Regions from separate parts of the Rhodobium gokarnense genome, predicted to be linked through region 2. Evidence: predicted binding sites of a transcription regulator. Region 2 holds the regulator's gene; the other holds the start of a gene.
The links. Region 2 encodes LexA, which represses DNA repair genes until DNA is damaged. Its sites were predicted from a motif close to TGTTCNNNNTGTGTTCNG; they were not measured.

Region 1: uvrA (excinuclease ABC subunit UvrA) is a predicted target of LexA. The motif match lies at 3,001-3,018, and genes of this name have one in related genera.

The regions. Positions count from the first base shown of each region.
Region 1 covers NZ_JAOQNS010000011.1:111,991-120,492, forward strand. Annotated here, with positions in the region: gene uvrA (excinuclease ABC subunit UvrA) at 1-2,741, opposite strand, end outside; gene M2319_RS17800 (single-stranded DNA-binding protein) at 3,291-3,779, shown strand; gene M2319_RS17805 (cation diffusion facilitator family transporter) at 4,241-5,263, opposite strand; gene M2319_RS17810 (hypothetical protein) at 5,445-5,864, shown strand; gene M2319_RS17815 (efflux RND transporter periplasmic adaptor subunit) at 5,946-6,959, shown strand; gene M2319_RS17820 (efflux RND transporter permease subunit) at 6,956-8,502, shown strand, end outside.
Region 2 covers NZ_JAOQNS010000011.1:504-9,005, forward strand. Annotated here, with positions in the region: gene gltA (citrate synthase) at 75-1,367, opposite strand; gene gltX (glutamate--tRNA ligase) at 1,594-3,015, opposite strand; gene M2319_RS17330 (ComEC/Rec2 family competence protein) at 3,253-5,652, shown strand; gene lexA (transcriptional repressor LexA) at 5,667-6,380, opposite strand; gene M2319_RS17340 (L,D-transpeptidase family protein) at 6,709-8,502, shown strand, end outside.

The DNA of each region.
Region 1 (8,502 bases), 110 kb from region 2:
CCGAGGTCGACGATCCAGTCGGCCGTCTTGATGACCTCCAGATTGTGCTCGATGACGACCACCGTGTTGCCTTGGTCGACCAGTTCGTGCAGCACTTCCAGGAGTTTGGCGACGTCGTGGAAATGCAGGCCCGTGGTCGGCTCGTCGAGGATGTAGAGCGTGCGGCCCGTTGCCCGCCGCGACAGCTCCTTGGAGAGCTTGACCCGTTGCGCCTCGCCGCCCGACAGCGTCGTCGCCTGCTGGCCGATGTGGATGTAGTCGAGGCCGACGCGGGAAAGGGTGCGCAGCCGGTCGCGGATGGCGGGGACGGCGGAAAAGAACTCCGCGCCTTCCTCCACCGTCATGTCGAGGACGTCGGCGATCGACTTGCCCTTGAACTGGACCTCCAGCGTCTCGCGGTTGTAGCGCCGGCCCTTGCAGACGTCGCAGGTGACGTAAACGTCGGGCAGGAAGTGCATCTCGATCTTGATGACGCCGTCGCCCTGGCAGGCCTCGCAGCGCCCGCCCTTGACGTTGAAGGAAAAGCGCCCCGGCGCGTAGCCGCGGGCCTTGGCCTCCGGCAGGCCGGCGAACCATTCGCGGATCGGCGTGAACGCGCCGGTATAGGTCGCCGGGTTGGAGCGCGGCGTGCGGCCGATCGGCGACTGGTCGATGTCGATGACCTTGTCGAGGAATTCCAGACCCTCGAAGGCCTCGTGCGGCGCCGGCTGCTCGCGGGCGCCGGAGATGCGCCGGGCCGCGGCCTTGAACAGGGTGTCGATGAGCAGCGTCGACTTGCCGGAGCCGGAAACGCCCGTAATGCAGGTGAAGGTGCCGAGCGGGATTTCCGCGGTGACGCCCTTGAGGTTGTTGCCGCGCGCGCCGATCAGCTTCAGCCGCTTTTTCTTCGGCAGCTTGCGGTGGACGGAAGGCAGCGGCACTTCCAGCGCGCCGGAGAGATACTGGCCTGTGAGCGAGGCCGGATCGGCGACGATCTCCTCCGGCGTGCCGTGCGAGACCACCCGGCCGCCATGGACGCCGGCGCCGGGACCCATGTCGAAGACATAGTCGGCGGTGTGGATGGCATCCTCGTCGTGCTCCACGACGATGACGGTGTTGCCGAGATCGCGCAGGTGCTTCAGCGTCTCCAGCAGGCGGGCGTTGTCGCGCTGGTGGAGGCCGATGGAGGGCTCGTCGAGCACGTAGAGGACGCCGGTGAGGCCCGAGCCAATCTGCGAGGCGAGCCGGATGCGCTGGCTCTCGCCGCCGGATAGCGTGCCCGACGCCCGGGCAAGGGTCAGATAGTCGAGGCCGACATCGACGAGGAAGCGCAGGCGCTCGCGGATCTCCTTCAGGATCCGGTAGGCGATCTCGTTCTGCTTGTCGGTGAGGCCGTCCGGCAGGGTCTCGGCCCATTCTGCGGCGCGGCGGATCGACATCGCCGTCACCTCGCCGATATGCCGCCCGTCGATCTTGACGGCGAGCGCCTCCGGCTTCAGCCGGTTACCGCCGCAGGCCTCGCACGGATGGTCGGACTGGAACCGCGACAGCTCCTCGCGGACCCAGGCGGATTCCGTCTCCCGCCAGCGCCGCTCGATATTACCGATGACGCCCTCGAACGGCTTGTTGGTCTGGTAGCGCCTAAGCCCGTCGTCATAGACGAAGGTGATCGGCGTCTTGCCCGAGCCGTGCAGGATGACGTTCTTCACCTCATCCGGCAGCTCGCGCCAGGGCGTTGCCATCGACACCTTGAACTGCCGGCAGATCGCCTCGAAGGTCTGGGTGTAATAGGGCGAGGTGTTGCCGGTCTTGGCCCAGGGAAGCACCGCGCCCTCGCGCAGGGAGAGCGAGGTGTCGGGAACGACCAGGTCCGCCTCGAACTCCAGCGTCGTGCCGAGGCCGTCGCAGGTCGGACAGGCGCCGAACGGATTGTTGAAGGAGAACAGGCGCGGCTCGATCTCGGCGATGGTGAAACCGGAGACCGGACAGGCGAATTTTTCCGAAAACACCAGCCTCTTCGGCGCGCCCTTGTCCTCCGTCTCGTCGGCGAATTCGGCGACCGCCAGCCCGTCGGCAAGGCCGAGCGCGGTTTCAAGCGAGTCCGCCAGCCGGCTGGCGATGTCGCCGGCAACGACGATGCGGTCGACGACGACGTCGATGTCGTGCTTGAACTTTTTGTCGAGGGCAGGGGCCTCGGCGATCTCGTAGAAGGTGCCGTCGATCTTGACCCGCTGGAAGCCCTTCTTCTGCAGCTCCGCCAGCTCCTTGCGGTACTCGCCCTTGCGTCCGCGCACGATCGGCGCGGTGAGATAGAGCCGGGTGCGCTCCGGCAGGGCGAGGATGCGGTCGACCATCTGGCTGACGGTCTGGCTCTCGATCGGCAGGCCCGTCGCCGGCGAATAGGGGATGCCGACGCGCGCGAACAGGAGGCGCAGATAGTCGTAGATCTCCGTCACCGTGCCGACGGTGGAGCGCGGATTGCGCGAGGTCGTCTTCTGCTCGATGGAGATCGCCGGCGACAGCCCGTCGATCTGGTCGACGTCGGGCTTCTGCATCATCTCCAGGAACTGGCGCGCATAGGCCGAGAGGCTCTCCACATAGCGCCGCTGGCCCTCCGCATAGATGGTGTCGAAGGCGAGCGACGACTTGCCGGAGCCGGAGAGCCCGGTCATGACGACGAGCTGGTCGCGCGGAATGTCGAGGTCGACATTCTTCAGATTGTGCTCGCGGGCGCCGCGAATGGAGAGATATTTGGTCGTCATCGGGTCTTCCGTGCCTTGGGGAACGGTTCGGGCGCCGGCAGTCCGGCGAAAACGGAGGTCCTGCCGCCCGCATCGGCGGTCATTGGCGGCCCGGTCGGTTTGGGTAGGCGGATCGGGCCGGCGACAGGCGCCCGATCCTAACGCGATATAGGCCAGAAGCGCAGCCGCGCAACAAGAGGATTACGCCACGCGCCGCGCGCGACCGGATCGGCGGCCTGTAGCATTTGTATAAAGCTTGCGAGTCGGCGTTAAGGACGCTTGGAACATACAATGAACATGCGTCGCTGCCAAGGGGGCGGCCGAGGATGGCATTCCGCGAGAGGACCCTCCAAATTCGCCGGATTTCGGGGATTTCATTGGCGATGGACGGGGTTGAACTTGCCACATGCCCTGTTCTACGGTACAAAGAACAAAAAAGGAACGCGACAGCGACGGCCGATGACGGCCCGACTCGCCTGTGGAAAGGGCGCTGCCCCGCTGGCCCCGGCGCCGGGCGCCCGTTAGGCTGTGCGGCAAAGACGGACACATATTTCAGTACTGGAAAGAACAATGGCTGGATCGGTCAACAAGGTCATCCTGATCGGCAATCTCGGCGCCGATCCGGAGGTGCGCCGGACGCAGGACGGGCGTCCGGTGGTCAATCTGCGCATCGCCACCAGCGAGTCCTGGCGCGACCGCAACACCAACGAGCGCCGTGAGCGCACCGAATGGCATCGGGTGGTGATCTTCAGCGAGGGCCTGTGCCGGATCGCCGAGCAGTATCTCAAGAAGGGCTCCAAGGTCTATCTGGAAGGCCAGCTTCAGACCCGGGAATGGGAAGACCAGTCGGGCCAGAAGCGCTGGACCACCGAGATCGTGCTGCAGGGCTTCAATTCCACGCTGACGATGCTCGACGGCCGCAGCGGCGGCGGCGGCGACTTCGCCGACAGCGGCTCCGGCGGCTCCGACTTCGGCCGCTCCAGCCCGATGGACCGCGGTGGCGGCAACGCCCCCTCGCGCCCCCAGCGTGACGATTTCGACGACGAAATCCCGTTCTAAAGGCGTTGCCGGCGGACGGGCAGGGGCAGGGGCGCCGTCCGGATAGCTTTCGCACGGTGTGGTCTTGCCACTGCCCCTCCTTTGCTCCCTCAAGAAGACGGCCCGTTTCGCCGCCCTCGGGGCAAGAACACGTTCGCTCGCCAGAAAGAATGCCGTCACCCCGGCCCCGAGCCGGGGCCTATTGCCCGCCTCAACGCGGTATGCCGCCGGCTGGCGGGACTGGCATTGGCGCGGTTCTCGGCCGGATCACGACCCGCGACGGCATACCGTTTCGATGTGGGCAATAGGCCCCGGGTCTCCGCTTCGCTCCGCCCGGGGTGACGCGGAGTGCGTGGGACAAGGGGGGCAAAAGCATCCCGCGTCATGTGTGGGCAAGTGCAGCGAGCGCGGCAAATCGGCCGGATACTCCTTTGGGAGATAGGTCAAGACGCGGATGCGCCGCTGCCCGTCGCGTCGGCATCTTACCCCGCGGCGTTTGATCCGTCTTCTCCGGCCCCGTCATCGCCCTCCGGCGTCCCCAGCGTCATGCCTTCAATGCCGCCCTCGGCCAGTTCCGCGGCGAGCATCTTTTCGTGGTGCTGGCGCGCCTGGACCTCGATGAAGACCCGGCGGATCACCGGGAACGCCTCGCGGATCGCGATCTCCATGGCATAGACCGCTTCCTCCACCTTGCCGACCGTCAGCGTGTTCTCGAAATCGACGGAGAGCGCCAGGAGCACGTCGTTCGGCCCGCGGTGCAGGGTGCGGATCTCGTTGACCTGTTCCACCGTCGGATTGGCCTCCACGATGCGCTCGATGGCGGCGACGGTCTGCGGGTCGGCGGCCTCGCCGATCAGGAGGCCCTTGGTCTCGAAGGCGAGCAGGAAGGCGGTGCCGGCCAGGATGATGCCAATGACGATGGAGGCGGCGCCGTCGAGCCAGAGCCAGCCGGTGTATTGCATGCCGACGAGGCCGAGGAAGGCGACGAGGAGGCCGAGCATCGCCGCGGAATCCTCAAAGAGCACGGTGAAGACCGTCGGGTCCTTGGACTCGTGCACCGCCTCGATATAGCTGCGCTTGCCCTTGGTGGAGCGGAATTCCCTGAGCGCCACCCACCAGGCGACCGCCTCGAAGGCGAAGGCAAGCCCGAGGACGATGAAGTTGACCAGCGGATTGCTGACCGGGTGCGGCTCGAGCACCTTGGAGATGCCCTCGTAGATGGAGACGCCCGAGCCGACCGCGAAGATCAGGATGGCGACGACGAAGGCCCAGAAATAGAGCTCCACGCCATAGCCGAACGGGTGTTCCTCGTCGGCCGGCTGGCTGGCGTTCTTCATGCCGTAGAGCAGAAGCCCCTGGTTGCCGGTGTCGACGAGGGAATGGATGCCCTCCGACAGCATCGCCGAGGAGCCGGTGAAGGCGGCGGCGCCGAACTTGGTGACGGCGATCAGGAAATTGCCGGCAAGGGCCGCATAGATGACTGTCTTCGATCCGTGTGCGGCCATCGGTCCCGTCCTCGCGCGTTCGTGACGATTTGTGCGTTGGCACCGGCGCCTCGCGGCGCCCGTTCCCTGCTACCATTGGTTTGGAGCGTTTCGGCCGGCCGAAACGCACCGTCCTGTTTCTAACGCCCTCCGATTACAAAGGTTCAACGGCGGGCCGCAACGACTTTTCGGAAAAAGCGCCATGACCGAACGGCCAGCCCCGGCATTTTTGAAGCCCAACCGCTGCGCCTCGGCCGTGGCCCTGGCGTTCGGGCTTACAGCGGCAATCCTCCTGTCGCCCAGTGCCGCGGCCGCCGGCGAGGCCGACGTCGTCGCCGCAGAAGCCTCCAGGGATCCGTCCGGCACCTGGACCTTCCGCGTCACCGTCCGCCATGCCGACGAGGGCTGGGACCACTATGCCGACAAATGGCAGGTCCTCGGCCCCAAGGGAACGGTGCTCGCGACACGGACCCTCCACCATCCACACGTGAACGAGCAGCCCTTTACTCGCAGCCTCAGCGGCGTAAAACTGCCGGCCGGCATCGACAGCGTCACGGTCCGGGCCGGCGATTCGGTGCATGGCTTCGGCGGCCGCGAGTTCGTCGTCAAACTCGGCCCTTGAGTTTTCGGGTTCCGGTGCTCTATATAAGAAACAACTAATATGCTGGATTGGCCGCCGCGGCGGCAGCGACAGGTGGATTTCATGAAACGGACAATGCGGTGGGCTCTGGCGGCCGGACTTCTTGCCGTCCCGATGGCGGCCGGCGCGGCCCGGGCCGAAACCGAATTCAACGTCGAGCGGGTCGACGTGGTCGATCTGAAGACGGTTTATGCCGAGGTGCGCCCGATCGACACGGTGCCCGGCCGGGCCCGCATCGGCGGCACGGTGGCGACCCTCAGCGTCGACGAGGGCCAGGCAGTGAAGGCCGGCGAGGTGATCGCCATGGTCGGCGATCCCAAGCTCGCCCTGAGGCTCGATTCGCTCGCCGCCCAGATCAAGGTGGCCGAGGCCGAATACGACAACGCCGAGACCCAGTTGAAGCGCGGCCGGACGCTGATCCAGCGCGGCATCATCTCCCAGGCGAGCCTCGACGAGCTGGAAACGGCGGCCGAGGTCGCGACCCGCAAGCTCGACTCGGCCAAGGCCGAACGCTCCGTCGTGGAACAGCAACTGGCCGAAGGCGCCGTGGAAGCGCCGACCGACGGCCGCGTGCTGACGGTCCCGGTAACCACCGGCGCCGTCATCATGGCTGGCGAGACCGTCGCGACGATTGCCGCCGAAGGCTACATCCTGCGCCTGGAAGTGCCGGAGCGCCACGCCCGCTTCATGGAGGTCGGCGACAAGATCTTCGTCGCACGGCGCCAGCTCGGCGTCGAGGAGGCGGCACCCGCGACCGTCACCGGCACCATCAAGCAGGTCTATCCGGAACTGCAGAACGGCCGCGTCGTCGCCGATGCGACGGTGGAAGATCTCGGCGACTATTTCGTCGGCGAACGGGCCCTGGTGCGCGTCTCCGCCGGCCACCGCTCGACCTATGCTATCCCGGAATCCTTCGTCGAGACGCGCTACGGCATCGATTTCGTCCGGCTGAAGCGGCCGGACGGCGAGGTCGTCGACGTGGTTGTCCAGCTCGGCCGGCGCTTCCGCAAGGACGACGAGACCTTCATTGAGGTCCTGACCGGCGTTTCCGACGGCGACACGCTGGTGATGTCATGAATCTCGGCCTTTCCGGACGCCTGACCCAGGCGTTCATCCAGTCGCCGCTGACGCCGCTGCTGCTGCTCGCGGCGCTGGCCCTCGGCTTCGTTGCGCTGATGTCGGTTCCCCGCGAGGAAGAGCCGCAGATTTCCGTGCCGATGGTCGACATCTTCATCAATGCCGACGGCCTGAAGGCGCCGGACGCGGTCAAGCTCGTCACCGAGCCCCTGGAGACGGTGGTCAAGGCCATCGACGGCGTCGAGCACGTCTATTCCCAGACCTCCGACGACCGGGTGATGGTCACCGCGCGCTTCTATGTCGGCACGGATTCCGACGACGCCATCCTGCGTGTCCACGAAAAGATCCGCGCCAACCGCGACCGCATCCCCCTCGGCATCAACGAGCCGCTGATCGTCGGGCGCGGCATCGACGACGTCGCCATCGTCGTCCTGACGGTGGCGCCGAAGCCGGACTACGCGGAAAACTGGGACGACAACGCGCTCTATAATGTCGCCGAGGAATTGCGCGTCGAGGTCGCCAAGCTGCCCGATGTGGGGCTGACCTATCTCGTCGGCGGCCGCGCCGACCAGATCCGCGTCGAGCCGGATCCGGAAAAGCTGTCGCTGTTCGGCGTCACGCTGGAGCAGCTCGTCGGCAAGGTGAAGCAGGCCAACCGCTCGTTCCTGGCCGGCCGCACGCGCGACCAGAACGCCAGCATCCCGCTCGTCGCCGGCCAGACCCTGCGCGGCATTCCCGATATCGGCCTGTTGCTGATCACCACCCGCGACGGCCGCCCGGTCTATGTCCGCGACGTGGCGAAAGTCGTCGTCGACGCGGTGCCGGAGGAGCACCGGGTCTGGCACATGACCATGGGTGCGGACGGCAAGCTGACCCGCGTTCCGGCCGTCGAGGTCGCCGTCGCCAAGCGCTCCGGCGCCAATGCGGTGGTGATCGCGGAAGAGATCCTGACCCAGGTGGAACAACTGAAGGACCGGCTGGTGCCGGAGGCGCTGACCGTCGACGTCACCCGCGACTATGGCGAGACGGCGAACGAGAAGGCCAACGAACTCCTGTTCCATCTCGGCCTTGCGACCATCTCCATCGTCATCCTCGTCGGCCTCGTCATCGGCTGGCGCGAGGGCATCGTTGTCTTCATCGTCATCCCGACGACGATCCTTCTGACCATGTTCGCGGCCTGGCTGATGAACTACACCATCAACCGGGTGAGCCTCTTCGCGCTGATCTTTTCCATCGGCATCCTCGTCGACGACGCCATCGTCGTCATCGAGAACATCGCCCGCCACTGGGCGATGCGGGACGGGCGAACGCGCGTCAGCGCCGCGATCGAGGCCGTCGCTGAGGTCGGCAACCCGACCATCGTCGCCACACTGACGGTGATCGCGGCGCTGCTGCCGATGCTCTTCGTCTCCGGCCTGATGGGCCCCTATATGAGCCCGATCCCGGCCAACGCCTCGGCCGCGATGATCTTTTCCTTCTTCGTCGCCGTGATCCTGACGCCCTGGCTGATGATGAAGCTCGGCAAGCCGGAACATGCCGGCGC
Region 2 (8,502 bases):
CGCTGCGAGTGAGCGCAAAAACCCCGCCGGATCGCTCCGGCGGGGTCTCTCTGTCTGCCGTGTTGCAGGGGCCGCTAGCGCCGCTGCGAGATCGACACGTAGTCGCGCTTCGGGGCGCCGGTGTAGAGCTGGCGCGGCCGGCCGATCTTCTGGGACGGATCCTCGACCATCTCCTTCCACTGGGCGATCCAGCCGACGGTCCGGGCGAGCGCAAAGAGCACCGTGAACATGGTGGTCGGGAAGCCGAGCGCGCGGAGCGTGATGCCGGAATAGAAGTCGATGTTCGGGTAGAGCTTCTTGGAGACGAAATACTCGTCGCTGAGGGCGATCTTTTCCAGCTCCATGGCGACTTCCAGCAGCGGATCGTCCTTGACGCCGAGCTCGCCCAGCACCTCGTGGGTGGTCTTCTGCATGATCCGGGCGCGCGGGTCGTAGTTCTTGTAGACCCGGTGGCCGAAGCCCATCAGGCGGAACGGATCGTTCTTGTCCTTGGCCCGCTTGATGTATTCCGGAATGCGGTCGACCGAGCCGATCTCGGCCAGCATGTTGAGCGCCGCCTCGTTGGCGCCGCCATGGGCCGGGCCCCACAGGCACGCAATGCCGGCCGCGATGCAGGCGAACGGGTTGGCGCCCGACGAGCCGGCGAGCCGCACCGTCGAGGTCGAGGCGTTCTGCTCGTGGTCGGCATGGAGGATGAAGATGCGGTCCATCGCCCGCGCCAGCACCGGATTGACCTTGTACTCCTCGCACGGGACGGCAAAGCACATGTGCAGGAAGTTGGCGGCGTAATCGAGGTCGTTGCGCGGATAGATGAAGGGCTGGCCGATGGAATATTTGTAGGCCATCGCCGCGATCGTCGGCATCTTCGCGATCATCCGAAGCGAGGCGACCATGCGCTGGTGCGGATCGGCGATGTCGAGCGAGTCATGGTAGAAGGCCGAAAGCGCGCCGACCGTGCCGACCATGACCGCCATCGGATGGGCGTCGCGGCGGAAGCCGGAGAAGAACCGCGACATCTGCTCGTGGATCATCGTGTGGTAGGTGATCCGGTGGACGAAGTTCTCCTTCTGCGCGAAGGTCGGCAGTTCGCCGTAGAGCAGCAGGTAGCAGGCCTCCAAAAAATCGCCCTGGTCGGCGAGCTGCTCGATCGGATAGCCGCGATAGAGCAGCGTGCCCTCGTCGCCGTCGATATAGGTGATCTCAGAGGAGCAGGCCCCGGTGGAGGTGAAGCCCGGGTCGTAGGTGAAGCAACGGGTGTCTTTGTAGAGATTGGTAATGTCTATGACATCCGGGCCGATCGAGCCCTCATGGATCGGCAGGGAATACTCGTTCTCGCCGAGCGTAAGTTTTGCTTGTTTTTCGTTCATTCACACAATCCCTTCGTCAAAAACCCGGCCGTCGGGCGCATGGCGTCGGCGGTCAACCCCAACCGGCCGTCGCCGGACGCGCACATGCGGGCACAGCTTGTCGGGAATGCGTATCCGATTTGACATAATGCCGCAAGCACGGGGGCGCCGTGCTTTCGCATATGCGAAAAAGACAAACTGAAGGGCGTGCCCGGATTTCTGCGATGTTTTGTGGCGTTTTGGTGTCTCAGGCCGCCTGATCTCGCAGGCGCAGAAGGCTCTCCTCCTTGCCGAGCACGGCAAGCACGTCGAAGATGCCCGGCGAGGTGCCGCGGCCCGTCAGCGCCGCCCGCAAGGGCTGGGCGACCTTGCCGAGTTTCAGCTCTTCGCGTTCGGCAAAGGCGCGCACGACCGCCTCGCAGCCCTCCGCGCTCCACGGCTCGACGCTTTCCAGTTCCGGCACCAGCCCGGCAAGCACGTCGCGGGCCTCGTCGGAGAGGATTTTCGCTGCTTTGTCGTCGAGGTCGAGCGGCCGCTCCGCGAAGAGGAACTGGGAGCCGTCAATGAGTTCCAGGAGCGTCTTTGCGCGCTCCTTGAGGCCGGGCATAGCCGCCAGCAACTGCGCCTTCGTCGCCTCGTCGAGCTTTGCCGCGAGCGCCGGCCCGCCCTCCAGATGGGGGAGGAGATCGACGATAGCGTTCAGCAGGTCGCCGTCATCGGTGGTGCGCATGTAGTGGCCGTTGAGGTTTTCCAGCTTGGCGAAATCGAACCGCGCCGGCGACTTGCCGATGGCCTCCAGTCCGAACCAGGAGACCATCTCCTCGGTCGAGAAGATCTCGTCGTCGCCATGGCTCCAGCCGAGCCGGGCGAGATAGTTGCGCATCGCCGCCGGCAGATAGCCCATCTCGCGATAGGCATCGACGCCGAGCGCGCCGTGGCGCTTGGAAAGTTTCGCCCCGTCCGGCCCGTGGATCAGCGGGATGTGTGCGAATTCCGGTACGTCCCAGCCCATCGCCCTGTAGATCAGTGTCTGGCGCGCGGCATTGGTCAAATGGTCGTCGCCGCGGATGATGTGGGTGATCTCCATGTCGTGGTCGTCGACGACGACGGAGAGCATGTAGGTCGGCGAGCCGTCCGACCTCAGGACGACGAAATCGTCGAGGTCCTTGTTCGGGAAGGTCACCCGGCCCTGGACGTGGTCCTCGACCACCGTGTCGCCGTCGAGCGGCGCCTTGATGCGCACAACGAACGGCGCGTCGGCCGGCGCCTCGCTCGCATCCCGGTCGCGCCAGCGCCCGTCATAGCGCGGCGGCCGGCCCTCGGCGCGGGCCTTCTCGCGCATTTCCGCCAGCTCTTCCGGTGTGGTGTAGCAGCGATAGGCATGGCCCGATGCGATCAGCGCCTCGGCGACCTCCCGGTGCCGGTCGGCGCGCTCATATTGCGAGATCGCCTCGCCATCCCAGTCGATGCCGAGCCAGGTGAGACCGTCGAGGATCGCCGCGACCGCCGCATCCGTGGAGCGCTCGCGGTCCGTGTCTTCGATCCTGAGCAGCATCCGGCCGCCATTCGCCTTGGCATAAAGCCAGTTGAAGAGCGCCGTGCGGGCGCCGCCGATATGCAGGAAGCCGGTCGGCGAGGGGGCGAAGCGGGTGATGACGGGCGAAACCATGAATTGCGTGCCTTTGCCGGTTCAACGGGAATCCGGCTCTGCGCCGGCGGCGATGGTGTAGCATGGCCCGATCGCGGACTGAAGACGAGCCGGACGGGGATGTCGGAGCGGCACGAACGCGGAGAAACGGACGAGCAAAAGACCGGCCGGGGCGCAGCAGACGTCCGGCGGCGGCGGAGACTCGGCCGTTATCGCGGGCCGGGCCGACCCCTTTGGCGCGGCCGGATTGCGGCGCGGTTGGACGTCGCAAGGCTCTGGCTCGGCGCACGGTTCCTGAATGAGATCGAGGCGGGCCGGGGGTTCTTGTGGCTGCCGGTCGGCATGGCCGTCGGCATTGGCATCTATTTCTCGCTGCCGCGCGAGCCGATGCTCTTTGCGCTCGCCGGCCTCGCTCTCGCCGCGGTGCTCGTCGCCCGCCGCCTCAGGGAAAGGCCTTTCGGGTTTCCGATCGCCGCACTCATTGCCGCCATGGCGGCCGGCCTCGTCATCGCCAAGGCGCGCACGGAGCTGGTCGCCGCGCCCCGGCTCGACCGGGAGATGACCGCCACGGTCATCGGCTGGGTGGAGGAGGCGGAGGAGGCAAGCGGCGGCCTGCGGCTCCTCATCCGGGTCTCCTCGATTTCCGATGTCTCCAGCCCCGACCAGCCGGACCGGGTGCGGATGTCGGTCCGCCATACCGGAGACATTCGGCTGCGCGCCGGCGATGGCGTCTCGGTGCGCGGCCGCCTTCGCCCGCCGCGCGGGCCCCCGATCCCCGGCGGCTACGATTTCGCACGGGCGCAGTATTTCGCAGGCATCGGCGCCACCGGCTTTGCCTATGGCGCCCCGAAACCGGCGGGGCCGGGGCTCGGCCCGCCGCCCTGGGACCTGAAGGCGAGGGCAATCCTCAACGGTGCGCGCGGCGCGGTCGCCGCCCGCATCCGCGACGTCCTTTCCGGCGATACCGGGGCCGTTGCCAGCGCGCTCATCGTCGGTCAGCGCCGCGGCATTTCGGAGGAGACGACCGAGGCGCTCCGGACCGCGGGGCTCGCCCACATCCTCGCCATCTCGGGCCTCCATATGGCGCTCGTCGCCGGCACCGTTTTCGGCGTGGTGCGCGGGCTCCTGGCGCTCTTTCCCGGGATCGCGCTCCGCCACCCGGTGCGCCAATGGGCGGCCCTGACGGCGCTTGGGGCCGGCGCCGTTTATCTAGGCCTGTCGGGGGCCGGAATCGCCACCCAGCGCGCCTTCGTCATGGCGGCGATCGTCTTTGCCGCGATCCTTGCCGGACGGCCGGCGTTGACCATGCGATCGGTGGCCGTCGCCGCGCTCATCGTCATGGTCTTGGCGCCGGAGGTCGTCGTCGGGCCCAGCTTCCAGATGTCCTTTGCCGCCGTCGTCGCCTTGATCGCCGCCTACGAGACCCTGTCGGAACGGCGCAATGCGACTGCCTTCGAGCGGCGCGGGATCGCCGGCCTCGCGTTAAAGACCCTCGGTTTTTATGTCGGCGGGCTGGCGCTCACCTCACTGATCGCCGGCCTTGCGACGGCACCCTATGCCGTCTTTCATTTCCAGAGGCTGGCGCCGCTCGGGCTCGTCGCCAATCTCGCCGCCATGCCGCTGGTCGCCTTCGTGGTGATGCCGCTCGGCGTCCTGTCGCTGATCGCCATCCCGTTCGGGCTCGACCCGCTCGTCCTGCCGGCCATGGGCTGGGGCATCGACCGGGTCATCGGCATCGCCGATTGGGTGGCGGCGGCCACCGGAACCGGATCGATCGTCGGCCGGGTGCCCGGCGTCGCCGTCCTTTCCGCAACGGCCGGCCTTCTCTGGCTGGCGCTCTGGAAGACCCGGCTCCGCCTCTTCGGCCTTGCCGGCATTGGCCTCGGGATGGCGCTGGCGCCCCTTGCCGCAACTCCGCACCTTCTCATTTCCGACGACGGCCGGCTGGTGGCGCTCCGCGGTCCCGGCGGAACCCTCCGCTTCGCGCCGGATACCAGGAACGATTTTGTGGTCGGCACCTGGCTGCGCGCCGACGGCGATCCGCGCCCAGTGGACGATCCGTCGCTCGTCGCAGGTGTTCTCTGCGACGACCTCGGCTGTGTTCTGGAAGGGGCAGAGAGGCAGGTCGGAATTTCGGGCAGGGGGCCGCCGACAAAGGAAGCCGCAGAACGATCCGGAGCACCGGCGTCGAATTGGGGTCAGGAGGCAACAGAACGGCAATACCCCAATGGCACCGGCCCACCAGAGGGTAGCCTCGCGGCGAATGACACGGGGGAAAGAGCCACCGCAAACGGCTCGGACTTGGCGCCGCAGCATCCGGAAACGACTGCCCCCGCCCGGCCGCCGCCGTCCGCTGTGACCGACCTTGCCGCCATCGTCGCCAAGGACCGTGCCCGCCAATTCTGGCGCATCGCTTTGGTGCGCCGGTCCCTCGCCTTTGCCGAGGACTGCCACGCCGCGGACATCATCATTGCGTCCTTCGCGGCGCCGAAAGACTGCGCCAGGCACGCCCTCGTCTTCGACCGGGCTGCACTTGCCCGCACCGGCGCGACCGCGATTACCTTCACCGGCGACGGGGACGCGCCCATCAGCATAGAGACGGCACTGTCAAAACTCCGCCGTCCCTGGCATCCGCCGGCACCACCTGAGCGGCGCTGACCGATGCCCGAAGCTCAGTAGCTCCGGAACAGGCCGACGAGCCTGCCCTGGATGCGCACCCGGTCGGGTCCGAAGATGCGGGTTTCATAGGCCGGATTGGCGGCCTCCAGGGCAATGGACGCGCCCTTGCGCCGCAGCCGTTTCAGAGTCGCTTCCTCCTCGTCGACGAGGGCGACGATGATGTCGCCGCTATTGGCCGTGTCGGCGCGCCGGATCACCACCGTGTCGCCGTCCAGGATGCCGGCCTCGATCATGGAGTCGCCTCGCACTTCCAGCGCGTAGTGCTCCCCGGCCCCGAGAAGGTCGGCCGGGACCGGAACGGAATGGGTGCGGTGCTGGATCGCCTCGATCGGGGTGCCGGCGGCGATGCGGCCCATCACGGGAATGGTGACCGAGCGGGCGTCGCTGTCGCCGGCCGGCTTGGCTGCGGCGGGCGCGCGACCCAGCGAGCCCTCGATGACGCTTGGATGAAAGCCTTTGCCGCGGCCGCTGGAAGCGAGACTGGGGGCGACCGACTCCGGCAGCTTGATGACTTCCAGCGCCCGCGCCCGGTTGGGCAGCCGGCGGATGAAGCCGCGTTCTTCCAGCGCCGTGATCAGCCTGTGGATGCCCGATTTGGAGCGAAGGTCGAGCGCCTCCTTCATTTCGTCGAACGACGGCGGGACCCCGGATTCCTTCAAACGTTCGTGAATGAACATCAACAGCTCGTACTGTTTCGGCGTCAGCATCGGTCGAACTCCGCAAGGTCCAAAGCGTGGTACAAACCACGAACGAAACATACACGTTCTATATGTGTTCCGCAACGGTTAAAAAATCGCTGATCTCGGGGAATTGCCCGAAAAGACGGTGTGTTCGGGCATCGCTCGCGGGCATTCGCGGGCAAGGGGATTCGCTTGCCCGTCAACGGCGACCGGCGCCTGGTGATGCAATTGGACGACAGTGCGGCGGCAAGCGCGCCCGAACCTGCAAACTTATTGCATTCAGAAACGAATTCCTTACACAGTTGCGGCTCGCTGGTGGGCGGCGGAAATCAGACGAATCGAGGCAGACAGACGGATGGCAAAGACGGTCCTGCGCAACATCGGAACGGCCGGGCTCCTGGTTGGAATCTTCACCATGGTCCCCGGCGGGCCGGTCCATGCCCAGAGCTTCCTCGACCGCCTGTTCAACCCGAAATATTACAAGGAAGACCGACAGAAGCCGGAGCCGGAGCGCAAGAAGGTGAAGGTGCGGATCAGTTCGCCGCGCTACTACACCTACAAGCCGGACAGCCAGCAGCTTTTTTCCTTTTCGGAACTGACGAAGGTGCCGGAGCGCGCGCCGGCACCGCTGGCGACCCTGCCGGAAGGGCCGGCGGCCGCGCCGGCGCTCCCCGGCGACGAAGCGTTGTCACTCCCGCCCGAGACGTCCGCGCCCGTCGAGACGGAAGCATCGGCCGTTCCGACCGAGGACATGGCCGCCCCGGAAGCGAATGCCGAGGACCTGACGGAAGCCGCGATTGACGACGCCGGTGATGCCGCTTTGCCGGAGACGACCGAGACCATCGGTGCGGCGGATGGCGTTGAAACGGCGCCGCTGCCGGACGTCGAGGCGGACGCTGCCGACACCATTTCCGAGGACGTGCCGGCGGCCGAGGCCGCCGATGCCGCGCCCGTCGACATGAGCGATCCGGGTGTCGCGCTCCTTGCCGCCGCCGCCGCTCTGAGGGGCGACGACGCCGCGTCCGGCGAGACCGTCGCGGCGCCGGCGGCCGTCGCGGAAGCCGATCCGGCGGCCGAAATCGGTCCCGCTGCCGATGCGGACGCCGCTGGCGAAACGCCGCTCGCCGCCGAGCTTGAGCCGGCCGCAACGCAGGCTGGCCCCGTTGCCGATGCCACCCCCACCGGGAGCGACGGCGTCGATACGGAACCGACCGGCTCGACCGTGACCGCAGCACCGGTCGAGACCGCGTCCCCGGCGATCGCCGAAGCGGTCCGTCCGGCCGACTTCGATGCCGCGCGTCCGCTGCTTGCCGACTTCAAGCTGCGTACGCTGCCGGAAGTGGCCAAGGCCATGAAGGCGCACTACGCCGAGGCTGAGCATTTCCTCTGGGTCGACGCGGACGGCGTCAACGAGAAGGCCGAGGCCGCGCTCGCGGCGCTGGCCAAGGCCGACCGCTTCGGCCTGCTGCCGGACGACTATGCGGTCGAGCTTCCGAACCTTGCGGAAAACGCCGACGAAGAAGCGCGCGAGCGCGAGTTGCTGCGCTTTGAATTCGCGCTGACCTCCAAGGTCCTGCTCTATGTGCTGGACGCCGAACGCGGCCGGGTCGACCCCAACCGCATCTCCGGCTACCACGACCTGCCGCGCAAGAAAGTCGACCTTGAAGCCGCGCTTGCGGACATCGAGGGAAGCGATGACGTCTCGACGGCAATCGCCTCGCACCACCCGGACAACGACACGTTCCGGGCGATGGTCGAAAAGCTCGCCGCCCTTCGTGCCGCCGACGAGGCGACGCGCGTCGAGATCGACCCGACCCTGCTCCTGAAGCCGGGTCAGTCGAGCGAGGAAGTCGCCAACATCGTCGCCGCGATCAAGGCTGAGGGTTCCGAGGAGCTTGCCGAAAATCACGCCGCGACGCTCGCCGCCTATGACGGCGGGCCGGACTACACGCCGGAGCTCGTCGCCCTCGTCAAGGACTACCAGAAGGAGCGCAAGCTGACGGTCGACGGCATCGTCGGGCCGAGCACCGTGCGCTCGCTGGTCGGCGTCAGCAATGCGGCCAAGATCGAGAAGATCGAGCTGGCGATGGAGCGTCTGCGCTGGCTGCCGGAGGCCTTCGGCCGCCGCCACGTCTTCATCAACCAGGCC